Regions from separate parts of the Streptomyces sp. NPDC086989 genome, predicted to be linked through region 2. Evidence: riboswitches for the same ligand, from Rfam matches in the RefSeq annotation. Region 2 holds a riboswitch; the other holds the start of a gene.

Region 1 (5,726 bases), on a different contig from region 2:
TTGGCCTCCCGGATGAACCGGTCGACGAAGCCGGCGTCGGCGGCGAGCGCCGGGTGCATCACCTTCAGCGCGAGCACGCGGTCGAGGCGGGTGTCGACGGCCCGGTAGACCGTGGCCATGCCGCCGGCCGCGATGCGCGCGTCGATGCGGTAGCGGCCGTCGAGTGTCTGCCCGACGAGGGGGTCATCCAGGGTCGTGTCCACGCGGCGATTCTACGAGCGGGCCCCGGCCCCCCGGCCAGGGTGGTGCGTCTTGCAGCGCAGCTGTGACGTCCGGCGGCCCCGCCCGGGCCCGTGACGGCGCGGCCCCGTTGCCGGGGGGGCCGGCCCCGGAACCCGCCCCGGCGCCCGCCGGGGGCACCCCGGGCCCCGAACCGCGGCGGCACCGGTATCCGGACGCCGGCGGCACCGGTATCCGAAGGCCGGCGGCACCGGAATCCGGCCCCGCCGGGGGTCGGGGGCCGGGTCAGAACGCCGGGCGTTCCGGGTCGAGGGCGGCCTGGCCCTCCGCAGGGGACGAGGCCTGCGCGAAGCGGCGCTGCGGGATGCGGCCCGCGCGGAACGCCAGCCGCCCCGCCGACACGGCGTCCCGCATCGCCGTCGCCATCAGCACCGGCGCCTGCGCCCGGGTCACCGCCGACGCCAGCATCACCGCCGCGCAGCCGAGCTCCATCGCCAGGGCCGCGTCCGAGGCCGTGCCGGCTCCGGCATCCAGGATCACCGGGACCCCGGCCCGCTCGCAGATCAGCTCGAAGTTGTGCGGGTTGCGGATGCCCATGCCCGAGCCGATCGGCGATCCCAGCGGCATGATCGCCGCGCAGCCCACGTCCTCCAGCCTGCGGGCCAGCACCGGGTCGTCGTTCGTGTAGGGCAGCACGGTGAAGCCCTCGTCGACCAGGGTCTCCGCCGCGTCCAGCAGCTCCACCCCGTCCGGCAGCAGGGTCCGCTCGTCGGCGACGACCTCCAGCTTGATCCAGTCCGTGCCCAGGGCCTCCCGCGCGAGCCGCGCGGTCAGCACCGCCTCGCCCGCCGTGAAGCAGCCCGCGGTGTTCGGCAGGACCGCGATGCCGAGCCGGCCCAGCACCGACAGGACGGAGCCCTGCACGGTCGGGTCCAGTCGGCGCATCGCCACCGTGGTGAGCTCCGTGCCGGACGCGATCAGCGCCCGTTCCAGCACGTCCAGGCTCGGCGCCCCGCCGGTCCCCATGATCAGGCGGGAGGAGAAGGTCCGTCCGCCCAGTTCGAAAGCGTCGTCCGCCATCGCGCTCAGCCCCCCTGCACCGCGGTGAGGACCTCGACCCGGTCGCCCTCGCCCACCGGCGTGAGCGGCCACTGGCCGCGGGGGACCACGGTCTCGTTCAGTGCGGCCGCGACGCCCGACGGGGCCGCGGTCAGGGTGGCGACCACCGCGTCGAGGGTGGTGCCGGCCGCGATCTCGCGCGGCTCGCCGTTGACGGAGATGGTCATGCGTACGACTCCTGACGTGCGGCGCTGAAGCGGCGCGGGGTGAACGGGCGGGCGATCTCCGCCAGCGTGCCGGTGGTCAGCAGCTGTGCCATCACGTCGCCGGTGAGCGGGGTCAGCAGCACCCCGTTGCGGTAGTGGCCGGTGGCCAGGTGCAGGCCGGGCAGGTCCGTCGGGCCGAGCAGCGGGGCGTTGTCCGGGGAGCCGGGCCGCAGCCCGGCCCGGGTCTCGGTCAGCGGCAGTTCGGTGATGCCGGGCACCAATTCGTGTGCGTCCCGCAGGAGTTCGTACACCCCGCCGGCGGTGACCGTGGTGTCCCAGCCGAGTTCCTCGCTGGTCGCCCCGACGACGAGCTCCCCGTTCTCCCGCGGCACCAGGTACACGTGGCTGCCCCGGACCACCGCCCGCACCGTCCGGGACAGGAACGGCGCGTACGCCGCCGGCACCGAGAGCCGCAGCACCTGGCCCTTCACGGGCCGTACGGGGGGCAGCACCCGCGGCGGTACGCCGGCCAGCCGGCCGCTGAGCGAGCCCGCGGCCAGGACCACCTGGTCCGCGCGCAGCTCCGTACCGTCGTCGAGCAGCGCGCCGACGGCACGGTCGGCGGCGGTCAGCAGCCGCTCGGCGCCGGCCCGGCGGACCTCCACCCCGGCGCCCTCGCAGGCGGCCAGCAGCGCCGCCGCCAGCCGGCGCGGGTCGACCTGGTGGTCGCCGTCCACGCGGAGCCCGCCGCGGACGCCCGGGGCCAGCATCGGCTCCAGGCGGCGGCACTCGCGGCCGGTGAGCCACTCGGACTCCAGACCGCAGCGCCGCTGGAGGGCGTGCAGTTCCCGCAGGTGGAGCCGGTCGTCGGCGTCGAGGGCGACGGCGAGCGTGCCGCAGGCGCGGTAGCCGAGGTCCATCCCGCCGCTGGCCTCGGTCAGCTCGGCGGCGAACTCCGGGTAGCGGGCGGCGGAGGCGAGGTTGAGGCCCAGCAGGGTCTCCTCGCCGTAGTGCAGTTCGGTGACGGCGGCGAGCATGCCGGCCGCGACCTGCGCGGCCCCGCCGCCGGGTGCCGGGTCGGCGAGCACGGTCCGCAGCCCGTGCCGGGCCGCCCGCCAGGCGGTGACCAGGCCGATGATCCCGCCCCCGATGACGAGCACGTCGGATCCCCGGCCGGATCCCTTCCGAGATGAGTGCATGGGCGTCCAGCCCCTCCCTTCGCCGGCATGACCCGGATCAGGTTCGTACGGTCGGAGGCCGCTCAGCCTCCCTCTCAGCCCGGTGCGCCCGGACTCCCGCGATAGGTACGACGGCCAGCCTAACCCCGCCGCGGGGGCCGGGTAAGGCTGCCTCCCCGGGCCACCGTTCCTGACTGCCAGTCAGATCGCTAGGGTGGGCGGTGTGAGCGAGCAGACGGAACAGACTCAGAGCGGCGTCGTCATCGTCGGCGCCGGAATGGCCGGGGTGCAGACTGCGGTCGCCCTTCGGGAGCAGGGTTTCAGGGGCCCCGTGACCCTGCTGGGCGCCGAGCCCCACCAGCCGTACGACCGGCCCCCGCTGTCCAAGGCGGTGCTGCTCGGCAAGGCCGAGGACTCCGCCTTCGACGTGGACTTCGAGGGGCTCGACGTCGAGCTCCGGCTCGGTGTGGAGGTCACCGGGCTGCGGGCCGCCGACCGCGAGCTGGACACCGAGGCCGGGCCGGTCCCGTACGAGGTGCTCGTGCTGGCGACCGGCGCGCAGCCGCTGACCCTGCCCGGGTCCGAGGGCGTCCCGGGCGTGCACCTCCTGCGCACCCTGGACGACGCGGCCCGGCTGCGCCCGGTGCTGGCCGCGGCGCCGGAGACGGTGGTGGTCGGGGCCGGCTGGATCGGCGCCGAGTTCGCCACCGCGGCCCGCGAGGCGGGCTGCGCGGTGACCGTGGTCGAGGCGGCGGACCGGGTGCTGGCCGGGGCGCTCCCGGCGGAGGTCGCGGCTCCCATGACCCGCTGGTACGAGGAGGCGGGGGCCGCCCTGCTGACCGGCGCCAAGGTGGCCTCGGTGGAACCCGGGCGGGTCCTGCTCGCCGACGGGCGGGAGCTGCCGGCGGGTGCGGTGGTCGTGGGCATCGGGGCCCGGCCCGCGACGCGGTGGCTGGAGGGCTCGGGGATCGAGCTCGGGCCGGAGGGCGCGGTCACGGCGGACGCGTACCTGCGGACCTCCCTGCCCGGCGTGTACGCGGTCGGCGACTGTGCGTCGTTCCCGTCCGCGCGCTACGGGACGCGGCTGCTGGTGCACCACTGGGACAACGCCCTCCAGGGCCCCCGGGTGGTCGCGGCCAACATCCTGATGGGGGCGCCGGCCCAGGTCTACGACCCGGTGCCGTACTTCTGGTCGGAGCAGTTCGGGCGCTTCGTGCAGTACGCGGGGCACCACGCGGGGGCGGACGAGCTGCTGTGGCGCGGGGACCCCGCCGAGGCGGCGTGGTCGGTGTGCTGGCTGCGCGCCGGGGTGCTGGTCGCGGTCCTGGCGGTGGGCCGGCCGCGGGACCTGGCGCAGGGGCGGAAGCTGATCGAGACGGGCGCCCCGGTGGATCCGGCCAAGATCGCCGACCCCGCGACGCCCCTGAAGTCCGCGCTGGCCGGGTAGGCGCGCCGGCCGCGCGTCCGGTGGGCGCGCCGGTCCCGCGTCCGGGGAGCCGGGCGCGGGACCGGGGAGCCGGACGCGGGGTCCGGGTGCGGTGCGGGGCGCGGCGGCGCCGCCGGGACCCGGACGGGTCGGCTCGGGTACCGGCTGTCGGTCCGAGGTGGCAGGCTTGTGCACGTGACCGAGATTGACGCAAAGATCGATGCCCTTGTCCCCGCCTGGCTGTACCTCCCCGACATCGCGGAGATGCTCGACATCGAAGTGACCCGGGTCCGCCAGCTGGTCAAGGAAGGTCAGCTGATCGCCGTACGCCGCGGTGAGAACCGCGCGCTGCAGGTGCCCGCCGCCTTCATCGACGGCGACAAGGTCGTCAAGGGCCTCGCGGGCCTGCTGACCGTGCTGCGCGACGACGGCTTCTCCGACGAGGAGATGCTGGAGTGGCTCTTCACCGCCGACCCGACCCTGCCCGGTACCCCCGTCCAGGCACTGAGCGAGAATCGCGGCACGGAGGTGAAGCGCCGCGCTCAGGCGCTCGCCCTCTGATCCGAGCCGCCTGATCCATCCGCGGTGCGCGGGCCCGACGGCCCGTGCACCGCTCCCACCCCGGGGGACCCATGTCCGTGAACGCCCAGCTGTCCGACGCCCGGCTCTACCTGTGCACGGACGCCCGCAAGCGGCAGGGGGACCTCCCCGCGTTCCTCGACGAAGTCCTCGCGGGCGGCGTGGACATCGTCCAGCTCCGCGACAAGGGCATGGAGGCCGGCGAGGAGCTCGAACACCTCCAGGTCTTCGCCGAGGCCGCCCGCCGCCACGGCAGGCTCCTCGCGGTCAACGACCGCGCCGACGTCGCCCACGCCATCGGCTCCGACGTCCTGCACCTGGGCCAGGGCGACATCCCGGTGCCCGCCGCCCGCGCGATCCTGGGCGAGAACGTCCTGATCGGCCGCTCCTGCCACGCCGAGTCCGAGGTCGACGCCGCCGTCGCCGAGCCGGGCGTGGACTACTTCTGCACCGGCCCCTGCTGGCCCACCCCCACCAAGCCCGGCCGCCACGCCCCCGGCCTCGGACTGGTCCGGTACACGGCCTCGCTGGCCCCCGCCCGCCCCTGGTTCGCCATCGGCGGCATCGACGCCGGCAACCTCGACGAGGTCCTCGACGCCGGAGCCACCCGCATCGTGGTCGTCCGCGCCCTGACCGAGGCCTCCGACCCGCGTGCGGCCGCCGCCGACCTGGCCAAGCGGGTCCGGGAGCGCGTCCGCGCATAGGTGTCCAAAAACGTGTCCAAAAGGCGGACACCGCTTCGGCCTCTGCGAAGGCCCGTCTAACCTGCCCGTATGGCCCTTGGTACCGCTTCCACCCGTACGGACCGTGCACGCACGGTCCGTGACCTGCTGGCGTCCGGGTGCCCGTCGTACTCCTTCGAGTTCTGGGCCCCCAAGACGGAGAAGGGCGAGCGCAACCTCTGGAACGCGCTGCGCCGGATCGAGGCGGTGGGCCCGAGCTTCGTCTCCGTGACCTACGGGGCCGGCGGCTCCACCCGCGGCGGCACCGTCAAGGCCACCCAGGAGATCGCCGCCGACACCACGCTGACCCCCGTCGCGCACCTCACCGCGGTCGACCACTCCATCGCCGAGCTGCGCCACGTCATCGGCCAGTTCG
Region 2 (5,726 bases):
CACCGGGGCCTACGCCGTGGGCTGGCGCTTCGGCAAGCACAAGCTGGCTCCGCGCATCAGCCCCGGCAAGACCCGCGAGGGACTGCTGGGCGCAGTGGCCTTCGCGATGGCGGCGGGCGCGCTGTGCATGGAGTTCCTGATCGACGGGGGCGCCTGGTGGCAGGGCCTGCTGCTCGGTCTCGCCGTCGCGGTCAGCGCCACGCTGGGCGACCTCGGCGAGTCCATGATCAAGCGGGACCTGGGCATCAAGGACATGGGCACGCTGCTGCCGGGCCACGGCGGCATCATGGACCGGCTCGACTCCCTGCTCCCGACCGCCCCGGTGGTGTGGCTGCTGCTCGCGGCCTTCGTCGGAACGGGCTGAGCCGCCCGGGTTATCCTGGAAAGCGCGCCACTGGTGAGTGGCGCGCTTTCCCCGTGTCTGCGGGGATGGACCGTGCGCGGAGGTCGCCCGCCGCTGGTTCGCCAGACTTGAGGAGTACCACTCATGGCCCCCCGTCCTGTTCCGGGAGAGCTCACCTTCGTCGCACCCCGCGGAGCCAAGAAGCCGCCGCGGCACCTTGCCGACCTCACGCCCGAGGAGCGCCGGGAAGCCGTGGCCGCGATCGGTGAGAAGCCGTTCCGCGCCAAGCAGCTCTCGCAGCACTACTTCGCCCGGTACGCGCACGACCCGGCCGAGTGGACCGACATTCCGGCGTCCTCCCGGGAGAAGCTCCGGGAGGAGCTGCTCCCCGAGCTGATGAACGTCATCCGGCACATCTCGTGCGACGACGACACCACCCGCAAGACCCTGTGGAAGCTGCACGACGGCACGCTCGTCGAGTCCGTGCTGATGCGCTACCCCGACCGGGTCACCATGTGCATCTCCTCGCAGGCCGGCTGCGGCATGAACTGCCCGTTCTGCGCCACCGGCCAGGCGGGCCTGGACCGCAACCTGTCGACCGCCGAGATCGTCCACCAGATCGTCGACGGCATGCGCGCGCTGCGCGACGGCGAGGTCCCCGGCGGGCCGGCCCGGCTGTCCAACATCGTCTTCATGGGCATGGGCGAGCCCCTCGCCAACTACAAGCGGGTCGTCGGCGCCATCCGCCGCCTCACCGACCCCGAGCCCGACGGCCTGGGCCTGTCGCAGCGCGGCATCACCGTCTCCACCGTCGGCCTGGTCCCGGCGATGCTGCGGTTCGCCGACGAGGGCTTCAAGTGCCGCCTCGCGGTCTCGCTGCACGCCCCCGACGACGAGCTGCGCGACACGCTCGTCCCCGTGAACACCCGCTGGAAGGTCCGCGAGGTCCTCGACGCGGCCTGGGAGTACGCCGAGAAGTCCGGCCGCCGGATCTCCATCGAGTACGCCCTGATCCGCGACATCAACGACCAGGCCTGGCGCGGTGACCTCCTCGGCCGGCTGCTCAAGGGCAAGCGCGTCCACGTCAACCTGATCCCGCTGAACCCGACGCCCGGCTCCAAGTGGACCGCTTCGCGCCCCGAGGACGAGAAGGCCTTCGTCGAGGCCATCGCCCGCCACGGCGTGCCGGTGACCGTCCGTGACACCCGGGGCCAGGAGATCGACGGTGCCTGCGGCCAGCTCGCCGCGAGCGAGCGGTAGGCTGACACGCGTATATCTGCATACTCATTTCCGACAGGGGAGCGCCACAGCGCTGAGAGTGCGGCCACACGCTTTTCGCGAGCGCGTCGGCCGCAGACCCTCTGAACCTTGCCCAGGTCATTCTGGGTAGGAAGTTCGGTCACCACCTCAAGCTGTTGCGCCCTGCCCGGACGCCCTCCACGAGGGCGTCCGGGCAGGGCCGCGTCTTCTCCTGGTCAACCCAGGAGGAATGTTCCGTGAGCACCACCAGGAAGATCGCGGGTGCGGCGCTGGCCGCAGCCCTCGGCGTGAGCACGCTCGCCGCGTGCGGCGGCGGCAAGAAGGACGAGGGCGCCGCCGCGAGCGGGTCCCCGAAGTCCAAGACCGTCACGCTCGTCTCCCACGACTCCTTCAACGTGACCGACTCGGTCCTCAAGGAGTTCGAGCAGCAGAGCGGCTACACCGTCAAGGTCCTGAAGTCCGGGGACGCGGGCGCCGCCCTCAACCAGGAGATCCTCACCAAGGGCTCCCCGCGCGGCGACGTCTTCTTCGGCGTGGACAACACGCTGCTCTCGCGCGCCCTCGACAACGGCATCTTCACGCCGTACGAGGTCAAGGGCCTGGCCGACGTGAAGCCCGAGTACGTGCTCGACAAGGAGCACCGGGTGACCCCCATCGACTCCGGCGACATCTGCGTCAACTACGACAAGGCGTACTTCGCCGACAAGAAGATCGCCCCGCCGCAGACGCTCGACGACCTGATCAAGCCGGAGTACAAGAACCTGCTGGTCACCGAGAACGCGGCGACGTCCTCGCCGGGCCTCGGCTTCCTCCTCGCCTCCATCGGCAAGTACGGCGACGAGGGATGGAAGGACTACTGGACCAAGCTCAAGGCCAATGGCGTCGAGGTCGTCGACGGCTGGGAGCAGGCCTACAACGAGCGCTTCTCGGGCTCCGCCGGCGGCAAGAAGGCCAAGGGCGACCGCCCGCTGGTCGTCTCCTACGCCTCCAGCCCGCCGGCCGAGGTCCTCTACGGCGAGCCGCAGCCGGCCGAGGCCCCCACGGGCGTCTCCACCGGAACCTGCTTCCGCCAGGTCGAGTTCGCCGGCCTGCTCAAGGGCGCGAAGAACGAGGAGGGCGGCAAGGCGCTCCTCGACTTCCTGGTGGGCAAGAAGTTCCAGGAGGACATGCCGCTCCAGATGTTCGTGAACCCGGTGACCAAGGACGCGCAGCTGCCGGAGCTGTTCACGAAGCACGGCGTGGTCATCGAGAAGCCGGAGACCGTCCCTCCGGAGACCATCGCCAAGAACCGTGAGCAGTGGGTCAAGGCATGGTCCTCGCTCGTCGTGAAGTAGGACGCGAGGGCACTCCCGTGAAGGAGGGCGCGCGCGCCACGGCCTCCAGGCTCGCCCTGATGGCCGTGCCGCTCGCCTTCTTCGCGCTGTTCTTCGCCTACCCCGTGGCCGCGATCGTCGGCCGCGGGATCAAGACCGACGAGGGCTGGCAGTTCGGCCGGATCGGCGAGGTGCTGACCCGGCCGGACATCGCCGACGTGCTCTGGTTCACCACCTGGCAGGCGTGCGCCTCCACGGCGCTCACGCTGCTGATCGCACTCCCCGGCGCGTACGTCTTCGCGCGCTTCGAGTTCCCCGGCAAACAGCTGCTGCGGGCGGTGGTCACGGTCCCGTTCGTGCTGCCGACCGTGGTGGTCGGCACCGCCTTCCTGGCGCTGGTCGGGCGGGGCGGGCTGCTGGACGAGCTGTGGGGCGTGCGGCTGGACACCACCGTGTGGGCGATCCTGCTCGCGCACGTCTTCTTCAACTACGCCGTCGTCGTACGGACGGTCGGCGGCCTCTGGGCGCAGCTGGACCCGCGTCAGGAGGAGGCCGCCCGGGTGCTGGGCGCCGGGCGCTTCGCCGCCTGGCGGCGGGTGACGCTGCCCGCGCTCGGCCCGGCGGTGGCCGCGGCCGCGCTGATGGTGTTCCTGTTCACGTTCACCTCCTTCGGCGTCGTGCAGATCCTGGGCGGACCCTCGTACGCCACCCTGGAGGTGGAGGTCTACCGGCAGACCGCGCAGCTGCTGGACCTGTCGACGGCCGCCGTCCTGACGATGGTGCAGTTCGTCGCAGTCGGCCTGATCCTCGCCGTCCACGCCTGGACGGTGCGCCGGCGCGAGACCGCCCTGCGGCTCGTGGACCCGGCACGGACCGCGCACCGGCCGAGCGGGCCGGGGCAGCGCGCCCTGCTGGGCGGGGTGCTGCTGACCGTGGCGCTGCTGATCGTGGCGCCGCTGGTGGTCCTGGTGGAGCGCTCCCTCGACGCGCCCGGCGGTTACGGGTTCGGCTTCTACCGGGCGCTCCAGGAGGTGGGCGCGGGCGGCGGAACGTTCCTGGTGCCACCGCTGGAGGCCATCTGGAACTCGCTGCAGTACGCGCTCGCCGCCACCGCCATCGCCCTGCTGATCGGGGGGCTCGCGGCCGCGGCACTGACCCGGCGCGGGGGCCGCTTCGTGCGCGGGTTCGACGCGCTGCTGATGCTTCCGCTCGGGGTGTCGGCGGTGACCGTCGGCTTCGGGTTCCTGATCACCCTGGACGAGCCGCCGCTGGACCTGCGGACCTCGTGGATCCTGGTGCCGCTCGCGCAGGCGCTGGTGGGCGTGCCCTTCGTCGTACGGAGCATGCTGCCGGTGCTGCGTGCCGTGGACGGGCGGCTGCGGGAGGCCGCCGCCGTGCTCGGGGCGTCCCCGCTGCGGGCCTGGCGGGAGGTGGACCTGCCGCTGGTGCGGCGGGCGCTGCTGATCGCCGCCGGGTTCGCCTTCGCCGTCTCGCTCGGGGAGTTCGGCGCGACCGTGTTCATCGCCCGGCCCGACCGCCCGACGCTGCCGGTGGCCGTCGCCCGGCTGCTGGGGCGGGCCGGGGAGATGAACTACGGGCAGGCCATGGCCCTGAGCACGATTCTGATGCTGGTGTGCGCGGTGTCCCTGTTGCTGCTGGAGCGGCTGCGCCCGGACAAGACCTCGGGAGAGTTCTGATGACGTTGCTCGAACTGGCCGGGGTGTCGGTCCGCTTCGGCGAGCGTGCCGTCGTCGACGCTGTGGACCTGGATGTGGCCGAGCACGAGGTCGTCTGCGTGCTGGGGCCGAGCGGGAGCGGGAAGTCCACGCTGCTGCGGGTGGTGGCCGGACTCCAGCCGGTCTCGGCCGGGCGGGTCCTGCTGGACGGGGCGGACCAGGCGCGGGTGCCCGTGCACCGGCGCGGGGTCGGCCTGATGTTCCAGGACCACCAGTTGTTCCCGCACCGGGACGTGGCCGGGAACGTCGCGTTCGGGCTGCGCGTACGGGGTTCTGCCCGGGGCGCGTACGAGGCGAAGGTCGCGCAGTTGCTGGAACTGGTGGGCCTCCCCGGGGCCCAGGGCCGCTCGGTGGCCTCGCTGTCGGGAGGTGAGCAGCAGCGGGTCGCCCTGGCCCGGGCCCTGGCCCCCTCACCGCGGCTGCTGATGCTGGACGAACCGCTGGGACAGCTGGACCGGGGACTGCGCGAGCGGCTGGTGGTGGAGCTGCGGGAGTTGTTCTCCCGGCTCGGGACCACGGTCCTGGCCGTCACCCACGACCAGGGCGAGGCCTTCGCCCTGGCCGACCGGGTGGTGGTGATGCAGGACGGGCGGATCGCGCAGGCCGGGACCCCGCTGGAGGTCTGGCAGCGGCCGGCCTCGGAGTTCGTGGCGCGCTTCCTCGGCTTCGAGAACGTGATCCCGGCGGTGGTGTCGGGCGGGGCCGCGGTGACGGCCTGGGGAAGGGTCCAGGTGCCGGCCGGGTCGCCGGAGGGGGAGCAGACCCTGCTCATCCGGCCTGCCGGGGTGGTGCAGGCGGCCGCCGGTCTGCGGTGCGACGTGCTCGCGCGGACGTTCCGGGGGACGCACGTGGCGCTGCGGTTGCGGCCGGAGGCGGGGCCGGAGCTGGAGGCGGAGTGCGGGCTGGCCGGGGCGCCGGGGGTGGGTGACCGGGTGGCGGTGGCCTTCTCACCGGCCGAGGTGGTCGTGCTCCCGGCGGCATGACCACCGGGAGGTCCTGCTCCCCGCCCCACTCTTCCGCCGCCCCGCACCACGGACGGGAGGCGTCCCACCCCGTGGCCCCCGTGGCTCCGCC

The links. Region 2 has a riboswitch for thiamine pyrophosphate ahead of ACIPK4_RS06350 (thiamine ABC transporter substrate binding subunit). Riboswitches for the same ligand answer to the same signal wherever they lie in the genome.
Region 1: another riboswitch for thiamine pyrophosphate. It lies ahead of thiO (glycine oxidase ThiO); the one in region 2 lies ahead of ACIPK4_RS06350 (thiamine ABC transporter substrate binding subunit).

Annotation. Positions count from the first base shown of each region.
Region 1 covers NZ_JBIVAL010000004.1:241,339-247,064, forward strand. The annotation lists gene pknB (Stk1 family PASTA domain-containing Ser/Thr kinase) at 1-203, opposite strand, end outside; gene ACIPK4_RS10770 (thiazole synthase) at 466-1,260, opposite strand; gene thiS (sulfur carrier protein ThiS) at 1,266-1,466, opposite strand; gene thiO (glycine oxidase ThiO) at 1,463-2,644, opposite strand; TPP riboswitch at 2,642-2,754, opposite strand; gene ACIPK4_RS10785 (NAD(P)/FAD-dependent oxidoreductase) at 2,847-4,070, shown strand; gene ACIPK4_RS10790 (Rv2175c family DNA-binding protein) at 4,245-4,610, shown strand; gene thiE (thiamine phosphate synthase) at 4,682-5,332, shown strand; gene metF (methylenetetrahydrofolate reductase [NAD(P)H]) at 5,402-5,726, shown strand, end outside.
Region 2 covers NZ_JBIVAL010000002.1:572,158-577,883, forward strand. The annotation lists gene ACIPK4_RS06340 (phosphatidate cytidylyltransferase) at 1-364, shown strand, start outside; gene rlmN (23S rRNA (adenine(2503)-C(2))-methyltransferase RlmN) at 488-1,603, shown strand; TPP riboswitch at 1,629-1,754, shown strand; gene ACIPK4_RS06350 (thiamine ABC transporter substrate binding subunit) at 1,840-2,937, shown strand; gene ACIPK4_RS06355 (ABC transporter permease) at 2,997-4,613, shown strand; gene ACIPK4_RS06360 (ABC transporter ATP-binding protein) at 4,613-5,635, shown strand.